4 regions of the Pantoea stewartii genome follow, and region 3 is predicted to be linked to each of the others. Evidence: predicted binding sites of a transcription regulator. Region 3 holds the regulator's gene; each other region holds the start of a gene.

Region 1 (4,197 bases), 600 kb from region 3:
CAATCAACAGGGTGAGCTGGTCGCGTCTACCGTGCAGGAAGGCGTTATGCGTCAGCGCAGCGAATAGCAAAAAGGGGCGAATCATCGCCCCTTTTTATTTATTCAGACTGACAAGTTACTGGTTGTAAGCGTTCTCGCCATGGCTGTTGACGTCCAGACCTTCGCGCTCCTGCTCTTCCGGTACGCGCAGACCGACGATCATATCGGCCAGTTTAAAGCCAATAAAGGCAACGACGGCAGACCAGACAATGGTAACGCCCACGCTCAGCAACTGAATCGCAACCTGATGGCCCATGGTCACGCCAGGCGCATAACCCACGCCGCCAAGTGAAGATGAAGCAAACACGCCGGTCAGGATACAACCGATGATGCCACAGACACCGTGGACACCGAACACATCGCAGGGATCGTCAACGCGCAGCCATTTTTTCAGCGTTGTCACGCCCCAGATACCTGCCAGACCACCCACGATACCGATGATCAGCGCGCCGCCAACACCGACATAACCACAAGCCGGCGTGATGGCAACCAGACCAGCAATAAAGCCAGAACAGGCACCTAACAAAGACGGTTTACCACGCAGCGCCCACTCGCCAAAAGTCCAGGCCAGCACCGCACCCGCCGTCGCAACCACGGTATTCAGGAAGGCCAGAGCAGCAATTTCATTCGCAGCGGAAGCTGAACCGGCGTTAAAACCAAACCAGCCAACATACAGAATCGCAGTACCGGTGAACACCATCGGCAGGTTGTGTGGTTTGAATGCTTCTTTGCCAAAACCGGCACGTTTGCCCACCAGGTAAGCACCAACCAGACCGGCTACCGCAGCGTTAATGTGCACCACCGTGCCGCCCGCGAAGTCCAGTGCGCCATCCTGAGCCAGTAAGCCGCCCGCCCAGACCATATGCGCAATGGGAAGATAAGCCAGGGTCAGCCAGACACCGACAAAAATCAGCACCGCGGAGAAACGGATACGTTCCGCCAGCGCACCGACGACCAGACCGACCGTGATACAGGCAAAGGATGCCTGGAACGCGACGTGAATATATTGATAAAAGGTGCCCATGACGGCGGTCAGTGCAATGTTTTTCAGCATGGCCCAGTTGAAGCTGCCAAAGAAAGCATTGCCTTCGCTGAAGGCCAGTGAGTAGCCATAAACCACCCACAGTACGCACACCAGCGAGAAGGTCACCGCAACCTGTGTGAGCATCGACAGCACGTTTTTACTGCGGATCAGGCCGCCGTAAAACAGTGCAATCCCAGGAATTGACATAAACAGCACCAGTGCGGTGCAAATCATCATAAAGGCGTTGTCGGCTTTGTCCGCTACGGCAGGTGCCGCCATCGCCAGCGACGGTAACAGTGCCAGGCTGGTCAGGCCCAACTTGGTCAGCATTTTATTCATTTTTTTCCATCCCATCACATTACTGAGTCTTGTTTACAGTGCGGCTTCGTCGGTTTCGCCGGTACGTATGCGAATCACGCGCTGCAGTTCAGCAACGAAAATCTTGCCGTCGCCAATTTTTCCGGTGTAAGCCGCTTTACTGATTACGTCCACTACTTCGTCCAGTTGGTCATCGGCAATGGCGATATCAATTTTTACTTTCGGCAGAAAATTTACGCTGTATTCCGCCCCGCGATAGAGTTCAGCATGTCCTTTCTGACGCCCAAAACCTTTAACTTCGGAGACGGTCAGTCCCTGAATACCAATTGAAGACAATGCTTCTCGCACATCTTCCAGCTTGAACGGCTTAATCACGACGGTAACCAGCTTCATAGCCTCTCCTTAAGGATTAAAATAGGTCGGTCTCATGGACACGGAGAGACTTAAGCAAAGCCTGTGCCAGATATAATCAGTGGGCAAAATCACTATTCAGGCTGCGATAGAATCAGGGTTAGGAAACGCAGAATAAATAAGCAGGACGCAGTGACGGGATGACTAAGCGAAGCGGATGCACGCTTTTGGTGCTGTTAAGCACAAAGACGTGCATCCAAACGGGTCAACAAGGAAAAAATGCGCAAAAAAGGTGCAAATCATCCGGCACTGGTCAGCACCTCATCCGATTCGAGCCGATCACCTGCCTGCTGCAGCTGGTACATTTGCCAGTAACGGCCCTGCAAGGCCAGCAGCTGCTGATGATTCCCCTGCTCGACAACGCGGCCACGGTGCAAAACCAGAATCGTATCGGCCTCGGTGATAGTGGAAAGGCGGTGAGCAATCACTACCAGGGTCGTATATTGACGTAAGGTGCGCAGCGTGTGTTGGATCGCCTGCTCCGTGCCGGAGTCAATATTCGCGGTAGCTTCATCCAGTATTAAAATCTGCGGCAGTTGCACCAGCACCCGAGCCAGGGCCAGTAACTGTTTCTGCCCTACCGAGAGATTATTACCCTGCTCTCCCAGTCGGGTATGGATACCGTCAGGCAAGGCGCGCGCCAGCGGGGCCAGCTGTACCTGTTCAAGTACCGACCAGACCGCCTCTTCACTGATATCCCGACCCAGCCGTACATTCGCTAACAGCGTGTCGGCCAGCACCACCGGATCCTGCTGTACCATCGCGATACCGCGACGCAGTGCCTCATGGGAATACTGGTTAAGCGGACGATCGTCCAGGCGCACCTCGCCGCGCGTGGCGGGGTAATAGCCCATCAGCAAATTTGCCAGTGTGCTCTTGCCGCTGCCGGTATGTCCCACCAGGGCGACAAAGCCCCGCGAAGGCACGTCGAGATCAATATTACTCAGCACCTCACGATCGTCCCGGTAGGCAAAGCTCAGGTTCTCCAGCGTAATGCGCCCCGATTGCAGAGGCCGATCGTCATGACCGTAATGCTGCTGTGGCGCATCCATGAGTTCAAAAATACGTTCGCCCGCCACGACCGCCTGTTGCAGCATCGACTGCTGGGTGGTCAGTTCGATCAGCGGTTCATTGAGGCGCCCCAGATAGGTAATAAAGGCGTAAAGTACCCCAACTTCAAACACACCCGGCACCGAAAAGCTGAACAGCAACAGTAATCCGCAGAGTATCAGCGCGGAGAACAGGCTCAGCAGCGGTCGTAGCAGGAAACCATCCAGTCTGAGCGTTTCCATGCGCGCCAGATAATGTGAACGGCTGGCCTCCAGCATGCGTTCACCAAAGCGCGCCTGCTGGCGAAACTGTTGTATCACGCTCATTCCGCTGATGACTTCATTGAAGCCATTATTAATGTCTGCCAGGTAGCTGCGTACACGACGGGCTATCGGCGTGCTGTAGCGCTGATAAATCAGCATCACAATGAGCACCATCGGGAAAATTAACATCGCCACCAGCGCCATGCGCCAGTCCAGACTAAACATCGCCACCATCATGGCACCGACCAGCGCGGCGCTACGCAGCACCGTTGCCACCACCGTGACGTACAGATCCCGAACAACTTCGGTATCATTCGTGACCCGGGAAATAATTTGCCCGACCGGCTGCGTATCAAAGGCGCCGAGCGGCTGGCGCAGTGCCGCATTCATGGCGTCGGTACGCAGGCGCTGTACCACACCAATGGCGGCCCGGTTAAACAGTAAGGCCTGCCAGTAATGCAAAGCGGCAGCCAGAAGCTGCAACAGGATAAAACTTACGACCAGTCCCGCCACCGTGCCCCACGGCATCTGATGCTTTGCGACCAGATTATCAATAAAATAGCTCACCAGAACCGGACCGGTCACTTCTGCCGCGGCCGCAATCCACAGCATCAACACGGCCAGAGACAATGACTTGCGCCACGGGCTGCCATAGCTGAGCAGGCGTTTGAGCGTTGGCCACATACGTTGTGATTTAGCCATGTGCCACCTCTTCTTCCCTCTCATCGTCGTCCAGTGCCGCTTCCAGCTGTTGGTAACGGTACATATCGCGATACCAGCCAGGCATATTTGCCAGCCCGGCATGATCGCCACGTTGTGCCACCGTGCCTTTTTGCAGCACCAGAATTTCGCTGGCCTCTGTCAGCGCCGACAAACGATGCGCACTGATAATGATCGTTCGCCCTCTGCCCCACTGCCGCAGATTATGCAGGATGTCGTGTTCAGTGCGACCATCAACCGCCGAGAGTGCATCATCAAGCACCAGAATTTCCGCATTCATCAGCAAGGCACGGGCGATGGAAATGCGTTGTTTTTGACCACCCGACAGCATGACGCCGCGCTCGCCCACCTCGGTTTCATAGCCCTGCGGCA
Region 2 (4,197 bases), 390 kb from region 3:
TGCGCCCGGCCATCCACGACCAGAGTAACTTCGCTGTCAGTAAAGCCCTGGCCCGCCTCAAGACTCTCGCGCATGACCTCGACATTCAGCGAAAAGTAGCCGGTTAATTCAGGTAACGGCGTGCCGAACAATTTACGTGAGCTTTGCGCCAGTAATTGCTGTGCCGCCGGGTTGGCATAATGGATCGCCAAATCGGTATCCACCAACAAAATACTGTTGATTAAGGTATTGAGAATCTGCCCGGCGTCGGGCAGGGAGGCAGTTGCCATACAGCGTTCCTCTGCACTAATTTAGTGCATTGTAGTCTTTAAGCCGGAATTAAAGCGAATGAACGATGAATTCGCGGAGAAAAAAGCCCATCCGAAGATGGGCTAAAGTTTCCACGGCAACAAAAAAACGTTTCAGGTTAAGCGTGCCGCAATTGCAATCTTTCAATGCGGCACCCATTTTGCTGACTCTGAAATTAGACGCTGTAGTACAGTTCGAACTCAACCGGGTGTGGCGTCATGCGCACACGGTCGTTCTCTGATTTACGCAGCTCGATGTAAGCATCGATCGCGTCGTCAGTGAAGACGCCGCCACGGGTCAGGAACTCGCGGTCTTCGTTCAGTGCATTCAGCGCTTCTTCCAGTGAACCTGCAACTTTTGGAATCTCAGCTTCTTCTTCCGGTGGCAGGTCATACAGGTTTTTATCCATCGCATCACCAGGATGGATTTTGTTGATGATGCCATCCAGGCCAGCCATCAGCAGTGCAGTAAACGCCAGGTACGGGTTAGCCGCTGGGTCCGGGAAGCGCGCTTCAATACGACGTGCTTTCGGGCTGGCAACAACCGGGATACGGATTGATGCAGAACGGTTACGGGCAGAGTAAGCCAGCATAACCGGTGCTTCATAACCCGGAACCAGACGCTTGTAAGAGTTGGTGGTTGGGTTGGCCAGGGCGTTGATTGCTTTTGCGTGCTTGATGATACCGCCGATGTAGAACAGCGCGGTTTCAGACAGGCCGCCGTATTTGTCACCAGAGAACAGGTTTTGTCCGCCTTTAGACAGAGACATGTGGCAGTGCATACCTGAACCGTTGTCACCAAACATTGGCTTCGGCATAAAGGTTGCCGTTTTGCCGTAAGCATGCGCCACGTTGTGCACAACATATTTGTAGATCTGAATTTCGTCAGCTTTTTTGGTCATGGTATTGAAGCGGGTTGCCACTTCGTTCTGACCCGCTGTCGCAACTTCGTGGTGATGAGCTTCAACAACCAGACCCATTTGCTCCATTGTCAGACACATAGCAGAACGGATGTCCTGTGATGAATCGACCGGTGGAACCGGGAAGTAGCCGCCTTTCAGACCTGGACGGTGACCTTTGTTACCGCCTTCGTATTCTTTGCCGGTGTTCCAGGCCGCTTCGATATCATCGATAGCGACGTGTGAACCAGAGGTTGACGAACCGAAACGGATATCGTCGAACAGGAAGAATTCTGGCTCGGGTCCAAACAGAACGGTATCAGCGATGCCTGAAGAACGCAGATAGTCTTCAGCGCGCTTTGCGATAGAGCGTGGATCGCGGTCATAGCCTTGCATGGTGCCAGGCTCAAGGATGTCACAGCGAATGATCAGTGTTGAATCTTCAAAGAACGGATCCATAACTGCCGTGGTTGCATCCGGCATCAGTACCATGTCTGATTCGTTAATGCCTTTCCAGCCGCCGATGGAAGAGCCATCGAACATTTTGCCTTCTTCGAAGAAGTCAGCGTTAACCTGGTGAGCCGGAATAGTAACGTGCTGTTCTTTACCTTTGGTATCGGTAAAACGCAGGTCAACAAACTTAACTTCGTGCTCGTTCATCATCGAGAGAACGTGTTCAGCGGACATACTCAACTCTCCTGGAAATGGTCATTGTCTACATGGTGAGAACCGGGTGAGGAAATGTGCGACATGTGTCAGCCATACCTCAGTCTGATCCCGACCAGCTCTGCAACCGTTGTCTTACGTCGTTTTCATCTGGATAATACAAAGCGAATTCTGTGCCAACTTTATTTCTTTGCACAAAATCGCGCTGTCATGCACCTTTTTGTCATAAAAGACGTGCACCATGATAGTTGCACTGCACTTTTTATGTGCGTTGGCGTTGAAAATGAGCACCATTGTGGTGCAAAACATCATTGCAGTGCAATTTTTGCACGGCTATTAGTGCGATTTTGCGACAATGCAATAAACTTTCAGTGAAAAGTGTGATCGTGTTCAGTCTCCCGCTTAATCCGTGTACAATACCGCGTTATTTCTAATGCCTGAGGCAAAAAAGCTGTGATCGAAAATTTGCGTAACATCGCCATCATCGCGCACGTTGACCATGGAAAGACCACCCTGGTTGATAAGCTGCTGCAACAGTCTGGTACTTTTGATGCCCGTACTGAAGCCACCGAGCGCGTGATGGACTCCAATGATTTGGAGAAAGAGCGTGGGATTACCATCCTCGCAAAAAATACCGCCATTAAATGGAACGACTACCGTATCAACATCGTTGATACCCCAGGACACGCCGACTTCGGTGGTGAAGTTGAACGCGTAATGTCTATGGTGGATTCGGTACTGTTGGTTGTAGATGCGATGGATGGCCCTATGCCGCAAACCCGCTTCGTTACCAAAAAAGCGTTCGCGCATGGTTTGAAGCCGATTGTGGTTATCAACAAAGTTGACCGCCCTGGCGCACGTCCTGACTGGGTTGTTGATCAGGTGTTTGACCTGTTCGTTAACCTGGATGCAACGGACGAGCAGCTCGATTTCCCTATCATTTTCGCCTCTGCGCTGAATGGTATTGCCGGTCTGGATCACACCGACATGGCTGACGATATGACCCCGCTGTATCAGGCAATCGTTGACCACGTTTCACCTCCACAGGTTGAAGTCGAAGCACCGCTGCAGATGCAAATCTCTCAGCTGGACTACAACAACTATCTGGGTGTGATCGGTATCGGCCGCATCAAGCGCGGTAAAGTGAAGCCTAACCAGCAAGTCACCATCGTAGACAGCGAAGGCAAAACCCGTAACGGTAAAGTGGGTAAAGTGCTGACTCACCTGGGGCTGGAGCGTATTGACAGCGACCTGGCAGAAGCGGGCGACATCATTGCGATCACCGGTCTGGGTGAACTGAACATTTCTGACACCATTTGCGATCCGCAGAATGTGCAGGCGCTGCCAGCCCTGAGCGTGGATGAGCCAACGGTAACCATGTTCTTCAACGTCAACACCTCACCGTTCTGCGGTAAAGAAGGTAAGTACGTGACCTCACGTCAGATCCTTGAGCGTCTGAACAAAGAACTGGTTCACAACGTGGCACTGCGTGTGGAAGAGACCGAAGATGCTGACGCGTTCCGCGTATCGGGCCGTGGTGAGCTGCACCTGTCTGTACTGATCGAGAACATGCGTCGTGAAGGTTTCGAACTGGCGGTATCCCGTCCGAAAGTTATCTTCCGCGAATTCGAAGGCCGTAAACAAGAGCCATTCGAGAACGTGACGCTGGATATCGAAGAAACGCATCAGGGTTCCGTTATGCAGGCCATGGGCGAGCGTAAAGGCGACCTGAAAAATATGGATCCAGATGGCAAAGGCCGCGTACGTCTTGACTACGTCATCCCAAGCCGTGGTCTGATCGGTTTCCGTAACGAATTTATGACCATGACATCAGGTACGGGTCTGCTGTACTCCACCTTCAGCCACTACGACGATATTCGTCCGGGCGAAGTGGGTCAGCGTCAGAATGGCGTTCTGATCTCTAACGGCCAGGGTAAAGCGGTAGCGTTCGCCCTGTTCGGTCTGCAGGATCGCGGTAAGCTGTTCCTGGGCCATGGTGCGGAAGTTTATGAAGGCCAGATCATCGGTATTCACAGCCGTTCTAACGACCTGACCGTGAACTGCCTGACCGGTAAGAAGCTGACTAACATGCGTGCTTCCGGTACTGACGAAGCCACCACACTGGTTCCACCGCAGAAAATGACGCTGGAACAGGCGATCGAGTTCATTGATGATGACGAACTGGTCGAAGTTACGCCTCTGTCAGTGCGTATCCGTAAACGTCACCTGACTGAGAACGACCGTAAGCGTGCTTCACGCGGCGGTAAAGACGCCTAATCGCGTAATAATAACGCCCCGTTTTAACGGGGCTTTTTTTTGTCCGGGGTTTTTACCAGTTCAGTTAA
Region 3 (4,197 bases):
GGACAACGGTAAACCGGTACAGGGACACGCGTCCAAACTGCATTACGAGCTTGCTAATGACTTTGTTGAGCTGACGGGCAATGCGTACATTGAGCAGTTGGACAGCAATATTAAAGGCGACCGCATTACTTACCTGGTCAAAGAGCAAAAAATGCAGGCTTACAGCCAGGGCCAGAGCAAGCGCGTGACCACAGTTCTGGTGCCGTCGCAGTTGCAGGACAAGCCCGCGTCAACCAATAGCGAAAAAAAGAGTAACTGATCACTATGGCCACATTAATCGCAGAGAACCTGGCGAAGGCGTACAAAGGCCGTCGCGTGGTTGAAGACGTCAGTCTGCAGGTAAAATCCGGTGAAATCGTCGGCCTGCTCGGCCCAAACGGTGCCGGTAAAACCACCACCTTCTATATGGTGGTCGGGATTGTTCCGCGCGATGCGGGCCGCATTGTCATCGACGATGAAGACATCAGTATTCTGCCGCTCCACGCGCGTGCGCGTCGCGGTATCGGCTACCTGCCCCAGGAAGCGTCAATCTTCCGGCGTCTGAGCGTTTACGACAACCTGATGGCCGTGCTGCAAATTCGTGATGATTTAACCGAAGAACAGCGACAGGATCGGGCGAATGAGCTCATGGATGAGTTCCATATTGCACATCTGCGCGACAATATGGGACAGTCACTGTCGGGCGGTGAACGTCGCCGTGTGGAAATTGCCCGTGCGCTGGCCGCAAATCCCAAATTCATTCTGCTGGATGAGCCTTTTGCCGGTGTTGACCCGATTTCCGTTATTGATATCAAAAAGATTATTGAACATCTGCGCGACAGTGGGCTTGGCGTGTTAATCACTGACCACAACGTGCGTGAAACGCTGGCGGTCTGTGAACGGGCCTATATTGTCAGCCAGGGCAACCTGATTGCTCACGGTACGCCGAATGAAGTCCTTGCAGATGAGCAGGTTAAACGTGTTTATTTGGGTGAAGAGTTCAGACTCTGATAAGGTGTCGTTAATACTGATGGTTACCCGGGAATATTCATCCTGTCTATGAAGCAAGGTTTACAACTCCGGCTCAGCCAGCAACTGGCGATGACCCCACAACTGCAACAGGCGATACGTCTGTTGCAGCTTTCTACGCTTGAACTTCAGCAAGAGCTACAGCTGGCCCTGGAAAGTAATCCCCTGCTTGAACAGACTGAACAGCATGAAGAAATAGACGCAAAAGAGTATCAGGAAGGCGAAGCGGGACTTGATACGCGTGAAGCGCTGGAACAAAAGGATATGCCCGAAGAGCTGCCGCTCGACGCGACCTGGGATGAAATCTATACCGCGGGAACGCCATCAGGAACCGGTACGGACTATCAGGATGACGAACTGCCCATCTACCAGGGCGAAACCACCCAGTCGCTGCAAGATTATCTGATGTGGCAGGTTGAGCTGACGCCGTTTAGCGATACCGATCGGGCGATCGCAACGTCTATCGTCGATGCCATTGACGATACGGGTTACCTTACCGTTTCGCTTGAAGACATTCTCGACAGTATCGGCGACGATGAGCTGGAAATGGACGAAGTTGAGGCCGTTTTAAAGCGCATTCAACATTTTGATCCGATCGGCGTAGGTGCACGTGATTTGCGTGATTGCCTGCTGGTACAGTTGTCGCAGTATGCGCCTGAAACGCCAACGCTCTCTGAAGCCCGCCTGATCGTCAGCCATCATCTGGATCTGCTGGCCAACCATGATTTCCGCAGCCTGATGCGCGTCACGCGTTTAAAGGAAGACGTACTGAAAGAGGCAATGCTGCTGATTCAGTCGCTCGATCCACGTCCGGGCCAGTCGATCAATACTGGCGAACCTGAATACGTTATTCCTGATGTGCTGGTCCGTAAAATTGCGACGCGCTGGACGGTAGAACTCAATACCGACAGTCTGCCGCGGCTTAAAATCAACCAGCACTATGCCGCCATGGGCGGTGCTGCGCGTAATGACAGTGACAGTCAGTTTATCCGCAGTAATTTGCAGGAGGCGCGCTGGCTGATCAAAAGTCTGGAAAGTCGCAATGAGACGCTGTTAAAAGTCTCACGCTGCATTGTTGAACAGCAACAGGCCTTTTTTGAGCAGGGCGAAGAGTTTATGCGTCCGATGGTGCTGGCCGATATTGCCCAGGCGGTGGATATGCATGAATCCACGATTTCCCGCGTCACCACGCAAAAATATCTTCACAGCCCGCGTGGCATTTTTGAACTGAAGTATTTTTTCTCCAGTCATGTTAATACTGAAGGAGGAGGCGAAGCCTCATCTACTGCGATACGGGCACTGGTAAAAAAATTAATCTCGGCGGAAAATCCCGCTAAGCCCTTGAGTGACAGTAAACTGACCTCCATGTTATCTGATCAAGGGATCATAGTGGCACGTCGTACCGTTGCAAAATATCGAGAGTCTTTGTCCATACCGCCTTCAAACCAACGTAAGCAGTTGGTTTAACAGAGAGAAGGAAGACCTATGCAGCTGAACCTTACCGGGCAAAATGTTGAAATCACCGAGCCACTGCGTGAATTCGTCACGGCGAAATTTGCCAAACTGGAACACTACTTTGATCATATCAATCAGGTATATGTTGTCCTGAACGTTGAGAAGGTGACACAGGTTGCTGATGCCACATTGCACGTGAACGGGGGCGAGCTGCACGCCACATCGGAAGCGGAAGATATGTATGCGGCAATTGACGGGCTGATTGACAAGCTGGCCCGTCAACTGACCAAATATAAAGACAAGTTAAAAAAACACTAACCTTCACGCTGGCAGGCGCGCCGGGCGCGCAGAGCTGAAAGGATGGGGCGGATTAACCGCCCCGTTTTGTCATCTGTGCCAGCGCCATGATTCCGCTACGTGATTACCGCGTACCGGTTTACTGGCTAAGTGAACTCGCAAGTGAAACGAAAATGAACAATGATTTAACACTGGAACTGAGCACAGTGCTTTCGCCAGACTGCACCCGCAGCAGCGTACACTGCCAAAGCAAAAAACGGGCGCTGGAAATTATCAGTGAACTGGCCGCTAAGCAGCTCAACCTGCCGCATCAAACGCTGTTTGAAGCGATACTGACCCGCGAGCGCATGGGAAGTACCGGTATTGGCAACGGTATTGCCATCCCGCATGGCAAGCTGGAGGAGGATACGTTACGTGCCGTCGGTGTCTTTATCAGCCTTGAGCAACCCATCGCATTTGATGCCGTGGATAATCAGCCTGTCGATCTCCTTTTTGCGCTCCTCGTGCCCGCGGACCAGTGTAAAACTCACTTACATACACTGTCGTTAGTCGCCAAACGGCTGGCGGATAAAACGGTTTGCCGCCGTCTGCGTGCTGCGCAGAGCGATGAAGAGCTGTATGCCATCATTACCGAAGAACAAACAGAGCAATAAAGCGCGTGATTTACCGGCGTGAGCCGGCTTTAAAACGGGAGAGAAGGTCATGGTGCTGATGATCGTCAGCGGTCGGTCAGGCTCAGGAAAATCAGTGGCGCTGCGCGCGCTGGAAGACATGGGTTTTTACTGCGTGGATAACCTGCCGGTCGTGTTGTTGCCTCAGCTGGCAGAATCACTGGTTGAGCGCAATATCTCAGCGGCGGTGAGTATCGATGTGCGTAACATGCCTGAGTCGCCTGAAATTTTTGAAACCGCGCTCAATAATCTGCCTTCCGGATTCTCGCCCCAGTTGCTGTTTCTTGATGCCGACCGCAATACGCTGATCCGCCGTTACAGTGATACGCGTCGCCTCCATCCCCTGTCCAGCAAAAATCTGTCGCTGGAAAGCGCGATTGATGAAGAGAGTGACCTGCTTGAGCCGCTGCGCTCGCGTGCCGATTTGATCATTGATACGTCAGAGATGTCGGTGCATGAACTGGCTGAGATGTTGCGTACCCGCTTACTGGGTAAACGCGAGCGGGAGCTGACTATGGTGTTTGAGTCGTTTGGCTTCAAACATGGTATTCCCATTGATGCGGACTACGTCTTTGACGTGCGTTTCCTGCCCAATCCACACTGGGATCCCAAACTGCGCCCGATGACGGGGCTGGATCGTCCCGTCGCGGCTTTTCTGGATCGTCATACCGAAGTCCATAACTTCATTTATCAGACACGCAGTTATCTGGAACTCTGGCTGCCCATGCTGGAAACGAACAACCGCAGCTATCTCACCGTGGCGATT
Region 4 (4,197 bases), 900 kb from region 3:
CGGCGCTTATCGCAGATTAGCACGCCCTTCATCGCCTCTGACTGCCAGGGCATCCACCGTGTACGCTTGGTCGCTTAACCTCACAACCCACAGGCGTTTTGCGCTTGCGTGTTATGAGCTTTTGAGAGACCCGAACGCATCGTGCTGTGTTCCTTATTACGGAGGAACACGACGTGCGTCGTTTCAAATTTTCAGCTTGTTCCGGATTGTTAAAGAGCAAATATCTCAAACGTGACCCTGAGGCCAGTTTTGAGATACTTCGTGGAGACACCTTTCACCTGTCACCAAGCAAGTGGCGTCCCCTAGGGGATTCGAACCCCTGTTACCGCCGTGAAAGGGCGATGTCCTGGGCCTCTAGACGAAGGGGACGTGAAATCCTTGTGCAACAGACACGGGTTATTTCACGTGAAGGTGAGATTAGATAATCAGGCGACAATAGTTATTGTTACCGCACCCCAACGCGTAGACGCTTTGCTCATTACTTTTCTATCAGACAATCTGTGTGAGCACTTCGCACGACGGTATCTTCAGGTAAGGAGGTGATCCAACCGCAGGTTCCCCTACGGTTACCTTGTTACGACTTCACCCCAGTCATGAATCACAAAGTGGTAAGCGCCCTCCCGGAGGTTAAGCTACCTACTTCTTTTGCAACCCACTCCCATGGTGTGACGGGCGGTGTGTACAAGGCCCGGGAACGTATTCACCGTGGCATTCTGATCCACGATTACTAGCGATTCCGACTTCACGGAGTCGAGTTGCAGACTCCGATCCGGACTACGACGCACTTTATGAGGTCCGCTTGCTCTCGCGAGGTCGCTTCTCTTTGTATGCGCCATTGTAGCACGTGTGTAGCCCTACTCGTAAGGGCCATGATGACTTGACGTCATCCCCACCTTCCTCCGGTTTATCACCGGCAGTCTCCTTTGAGTTCCCGACCGAATCGCTGGCAACAAAGGATAAGGGTTGCGCTCGTTGCGGGACTTAACCCAACATTTCACAACACGAGCTGACGACAGCCATGCAGCACCTGTCTCAGCGTTCCCGAAGGCACCAATCCATCTCTGGAAAGTTCGCTGGATGTCAAGAGTAGGTAAGGTTCTTCGCGTTGCATCGAATTAAACCACATGCTCCACCGCTTGTGCGGGCCCCCGTCAATTCATTTGAGTTTTAACCTTGCGGCCGTACTCCCCAGGCGGTCGACTTAACGCGTTAGCTCCGGAAGCCACTCCTCAAGGGAACAACCTCCAAGTCGACATCGTTTACGGCGTGGACTACCAGGGTATCTAATCCTGTTTGCTCCCCACGCTTTCGCACCTGAGCGTCAGTCTTCGTCCAGGGGGCCGCCTTCGCCACCGGTATTCCTCCAGATCTCTACGCATTTCACCGCTACACCTGGAATTCTACCCCCCTCTACGAGACTCAAGCCTGCCAGTTTCAAATGCAGTTCCTAGGTTAAGCCCGGGGATTTCACATCTGACTTAACAGACCGCCTGCGTGCGCTTTACGCCCAGTAATTCCGATTAACGCTTGCACCCTCCGTATTACCGCGGCTGCTGGCACGGAGTTAGCCGGTGCTTCTTCTGCGGGTAACGTCAATTGCTGAGGTTATTAACCTCAGCACCTTCCTCCCCGCTGAAAGTACTTTACAACCCGAAGGCCTTCTTCATACACGCGGCATGGCTGCATCAGGCTTGCGCCCATTGTGCAATATTCCCCACTGCTGCCTCCCGTAGGAGTCTGGACCGTGTCTCAGTTCCAGTGTGGCTGGTCATCCTCTCAGACCAGCTAGGGATCGTCGCCTAGGTGGGCCGTTACCCCGCCTACCAGCTAATCCCATCTGGGCACATCCGATGGTGTGAGGCCCGAAGGTCCCCCACTTTGGTCTTGCGACGTTATGCGGTATTAGCTACCGTTTCCAGTAGTTATCCCCCTCCATCGGGCAGTTTCCCAGACATTACTCACCCGTCCGCCACTCGTCACCCGAGGAGCAAGCTCCTCTGTGCTACCGTCCGACTTGCATGTGTTAGGCCTGCCGCCAGCGTTCAATCTGAGCCATGATCAAACTCTTCAATTTAAAGTTTGATTTGCTGAAACCAGTTCAGCGATGCTCAAGGAAAACGTCGTAATGAATTTCAATACGTGTTCACTCTTAAGACTTGATATTTTTTTGCGTCCGGAGACGCGGATATCAATCCTGCGAGTGCCCACACAGATTGTCTGATAAATTGTTAAAGAGCAGTGCAACCAGCGGGTTAACCGTCTGTTGCGAGGTGGCGTATATTACGCTTTCCTCCTTCAGAGTCAACCTCTTTTTCAGAAGTTTTTCTCCGGCGAAAGCTCCGGGGAGTTTTCTGCTGAACACCGCGTTACGTAAGCCGTTGTGCCGTGTCGATGGAGGCGCATTATAGGGATCCGAATGAATTGCACAACCCTTTTTTTGGATCTTTTTACTGACTGCCGAGAAAACATTCATATTGATTAGATCACCAACGATCCGGCACAAAATCCCCTTGCCAGTTGGTCAGAATCGCATCAGGCTGCCAGTAAACTCAGTAAAAGGAGAACAAAATGACTGTAGCGTTACGCCCTTACAAACATCTTTTCCCAAAATTGGGTCTGCGCGTCATGGTTGATCCCACCAGCGTGGTAGCGGGTGACGTCATTATGGAAGATGATGTAGGTATCTGGCCTTTAGTCGCTATTCGTGGCGATGTGAACCAGGTGCATATTGGTGCCCGAACCAATATTCAGGATGGCAGCGTCCTGCATGTCACGCATAAATCAGAGGCCAACCCCGCCGGTTTTCCTCTGATAATTGGGGAAGACGTAACAGTTGGGCATAAAGCGATGCTGCATGGCTGCACGATAGGCAATCGCGTACTGGTTGGAATGGGCTCAATCGTACTGGATGGCGTCATTGTTGAAGACGACGTTATGATTGGTGCCGGGAGCCTGGTTCCCCCCGGCAAACGACTGGAAAGTGGCTATCTGTATGTCGGGAGCCCGGTCAAACAAATCCGGCCGCTGAATGAAAAAGAAATTGAAGGTCTACTTTACTCTGCCAGCAACTATGTTAACTGGAAGAACGACTATCTGGCCGGAGACAGCCAGACCCATCCTTCATTGTCGACCTGATCGTTTCGAATGCAGTCTTCGGCCTGATCTTCCAAATCCCAGCGATGATGGCGAAACAGCGTCATCGCTTCTCCCTCACCGAACTGTTCATTAAGCGCCTCAACACTGATAGCGCAGGTTAAGCCCATCCCGTTTACCAGAACAGGGAAACAAACGGCCCTTAATTCTGTATTCAGGCTTTCCCGATCAGGAAACTGTATCGCCTGGTTCATGACTGCATCCCGGCTTTTAATGAGGCGATGACCGGTGCGATTTCGGGCATCACCCCGTGCCATAGATGAAAGGCATGCGCGGCCTGACCCACCAGCATCCCCAGCCCGTCAGCAAGATGAGATGAACCGTGCTGCTGACACCAGCGCAGGAAAGGCGTTAAGCCACTCTGATAGAACATATCGTAGCAACGTAGCTCAGCATGAACTAGTGAAGGCGGCAACGGCGGTACTTCACTCTGAATACCACTTGATGTGGCATTAATGACAAGGTCGAAATGTCTATCCACAAGCGCGTCAAACGAACACGCATTAATCGCTCCGCGATGGGCAAACTCTGCGGCCAGAGTCTGCGCATTCAACGCCGTTCGGTTCACGACCGTGATCGTTGCTCCCATCGAAAGCAGAGGGAGAATGACGCCCCGAGCGGCTCCACCTGCCCCCACCAGCAGAAGATGGCTGTCGGGCTTAATCATCCCAAGGCGCTGAAGATCGCTGAGCAGCCCAATACCATCCGTATTGTCGCCAAGAATTTGGCCATCATCACACAGCTTTAGCGTGTTCACAGCCCCTGACAGCGCAGCGCGCTCGGTCAACTGGTCGGCAAATGCCCACGCCTGCTGTTTAAAAGGCAGCGTAATGTTCGCACCCGCCCCGCCGTCGTGGAAAAAAGTGCGGAGAGTCTCAGGAAAAGCATCAACAGGCGCATCAATACGATCATACTGAAGAGAGATTGCTGTCTGTCGCGCAAACGCCTGATGAATGTGCGGCGATTTGCTGTGACTAATGGGATGACCGAAAACTGCAAAATTTACCATATATTAACCCTGGCGTATCAAATTGCCGCTGATGA

Evidence for each region. Region 3 encodes sigma-54, which starts transcription at its own class of promoters, with help from an activator protein. Its sites were predicted from a motif close to GTTGGCACANNTTTCGCTNT; they were not measured.
Region 1: glnK (P-II family nitrogen regulator) is a predicted target of sigma-54. The motif match lies at 1,826-1,845, and genes of this name have one in related genera.
Region 2: glnA (glutamate--ammonia ligase) is a predicted target of sigma-54. The motif match lies at 2,014-2,033, and genes of this name have one in related genera.
Region 4: G5574_RS11500 (gamma carbonic anhydrase family protein) is a predicted target of sigma-54. The motif match lies at 2,270-2,289, and genes of this name have one in related genera.

Annotation. Positions count from the first base shown of each region.
Region 1 covers NZ_CP049115.1:3,930,826-3,935,022, reverse strand. Annotated here, with positions in the region: gene tesB (acyl-CoA thioesterase II) at 1-67, shown strand, start outside; gene amtB (ammonium transporter AmtB) at 116-1,402, opposite strand; gene glnK (P-II family nitrogen regulator) at 1,436-1,774, opposite strand; gene G5574_RS18485 (SmdB family multidrug efflux ABC transporter permease/ATP-binding protein) at 2,032-3,807, opposite strand; gene G5574_RS18480 (SmdA family multidrug ABC transporter permease/ATP-binding protein) at 3,800-4,197, opposite strand, start outside.
Region 2 covers NZ_CP049115.1:2,936,088-2,940,284, forward strand. Annotated here, with positions in the region: gene glnL (nitrogen regulation protein NR(II)) at 1-269, opposite strand, end outside; gene glnA (glutamate--ammonia ligase) at 464-1,873, opposite strand; gene typA (ribosome-dependent GTPase TypA) at 2,306-4,129, shown strand.
Region 3 covers NZ_CP049115.1:3,326,311-3,330,507, reverse strand. Annotated here, with positions in the region: gene lptA (lipopolysaccharide ABC transporter substrate-binding protein LptA) at 1-259, shown strand, start outside; gene lptB (LPS export ABC transporter ATP-binding protein) at 265-990, shown strand; gene rpoN (RNA polymerase factor sigma-54) at 1,039-2,475, shown strand; gene hpf (ribosome hibernation promoting factor) at 2,494-2,781, shown strand; gene ptsN (PTS IIA-like nitrogen regulatory protein PtsN) at 2,934-3,413, shown strand; gene rapZ (RNase adapter RapZ) at 3,463-4,197, shown strand, end outside.
Region 4 covers NZ_CP049115.1:2,424,704-2,428,900, forward strand. Annotated here, with positions in the region: rRNA gene G5574_RS11485 (23S ribosomal RNA) at 1-80, opposite strand, end outside; tRNA gene G5574_RS11490 (tRNA-Glu) at 294-369, opposite strand; rRNA gene G5574_RS11495 (16S ribosomal RNA) at 533-2,074, opposite strand; gene G5574_RS11500 (gamma carbonic anhydrase family protein) at 2,569-3,135, shown strand; gene G5574_RS11505 (DUF1488 family protein) at 3,090-3,347, opposite strand; gene aroE (shikimate dehydrogenase) at 3,344-4,162, opposite strand; gene tsaC (L-threonylcarbamoyladenylate synthase type 1 TsaC) at 4,166-4,197, opposite strand, start outside.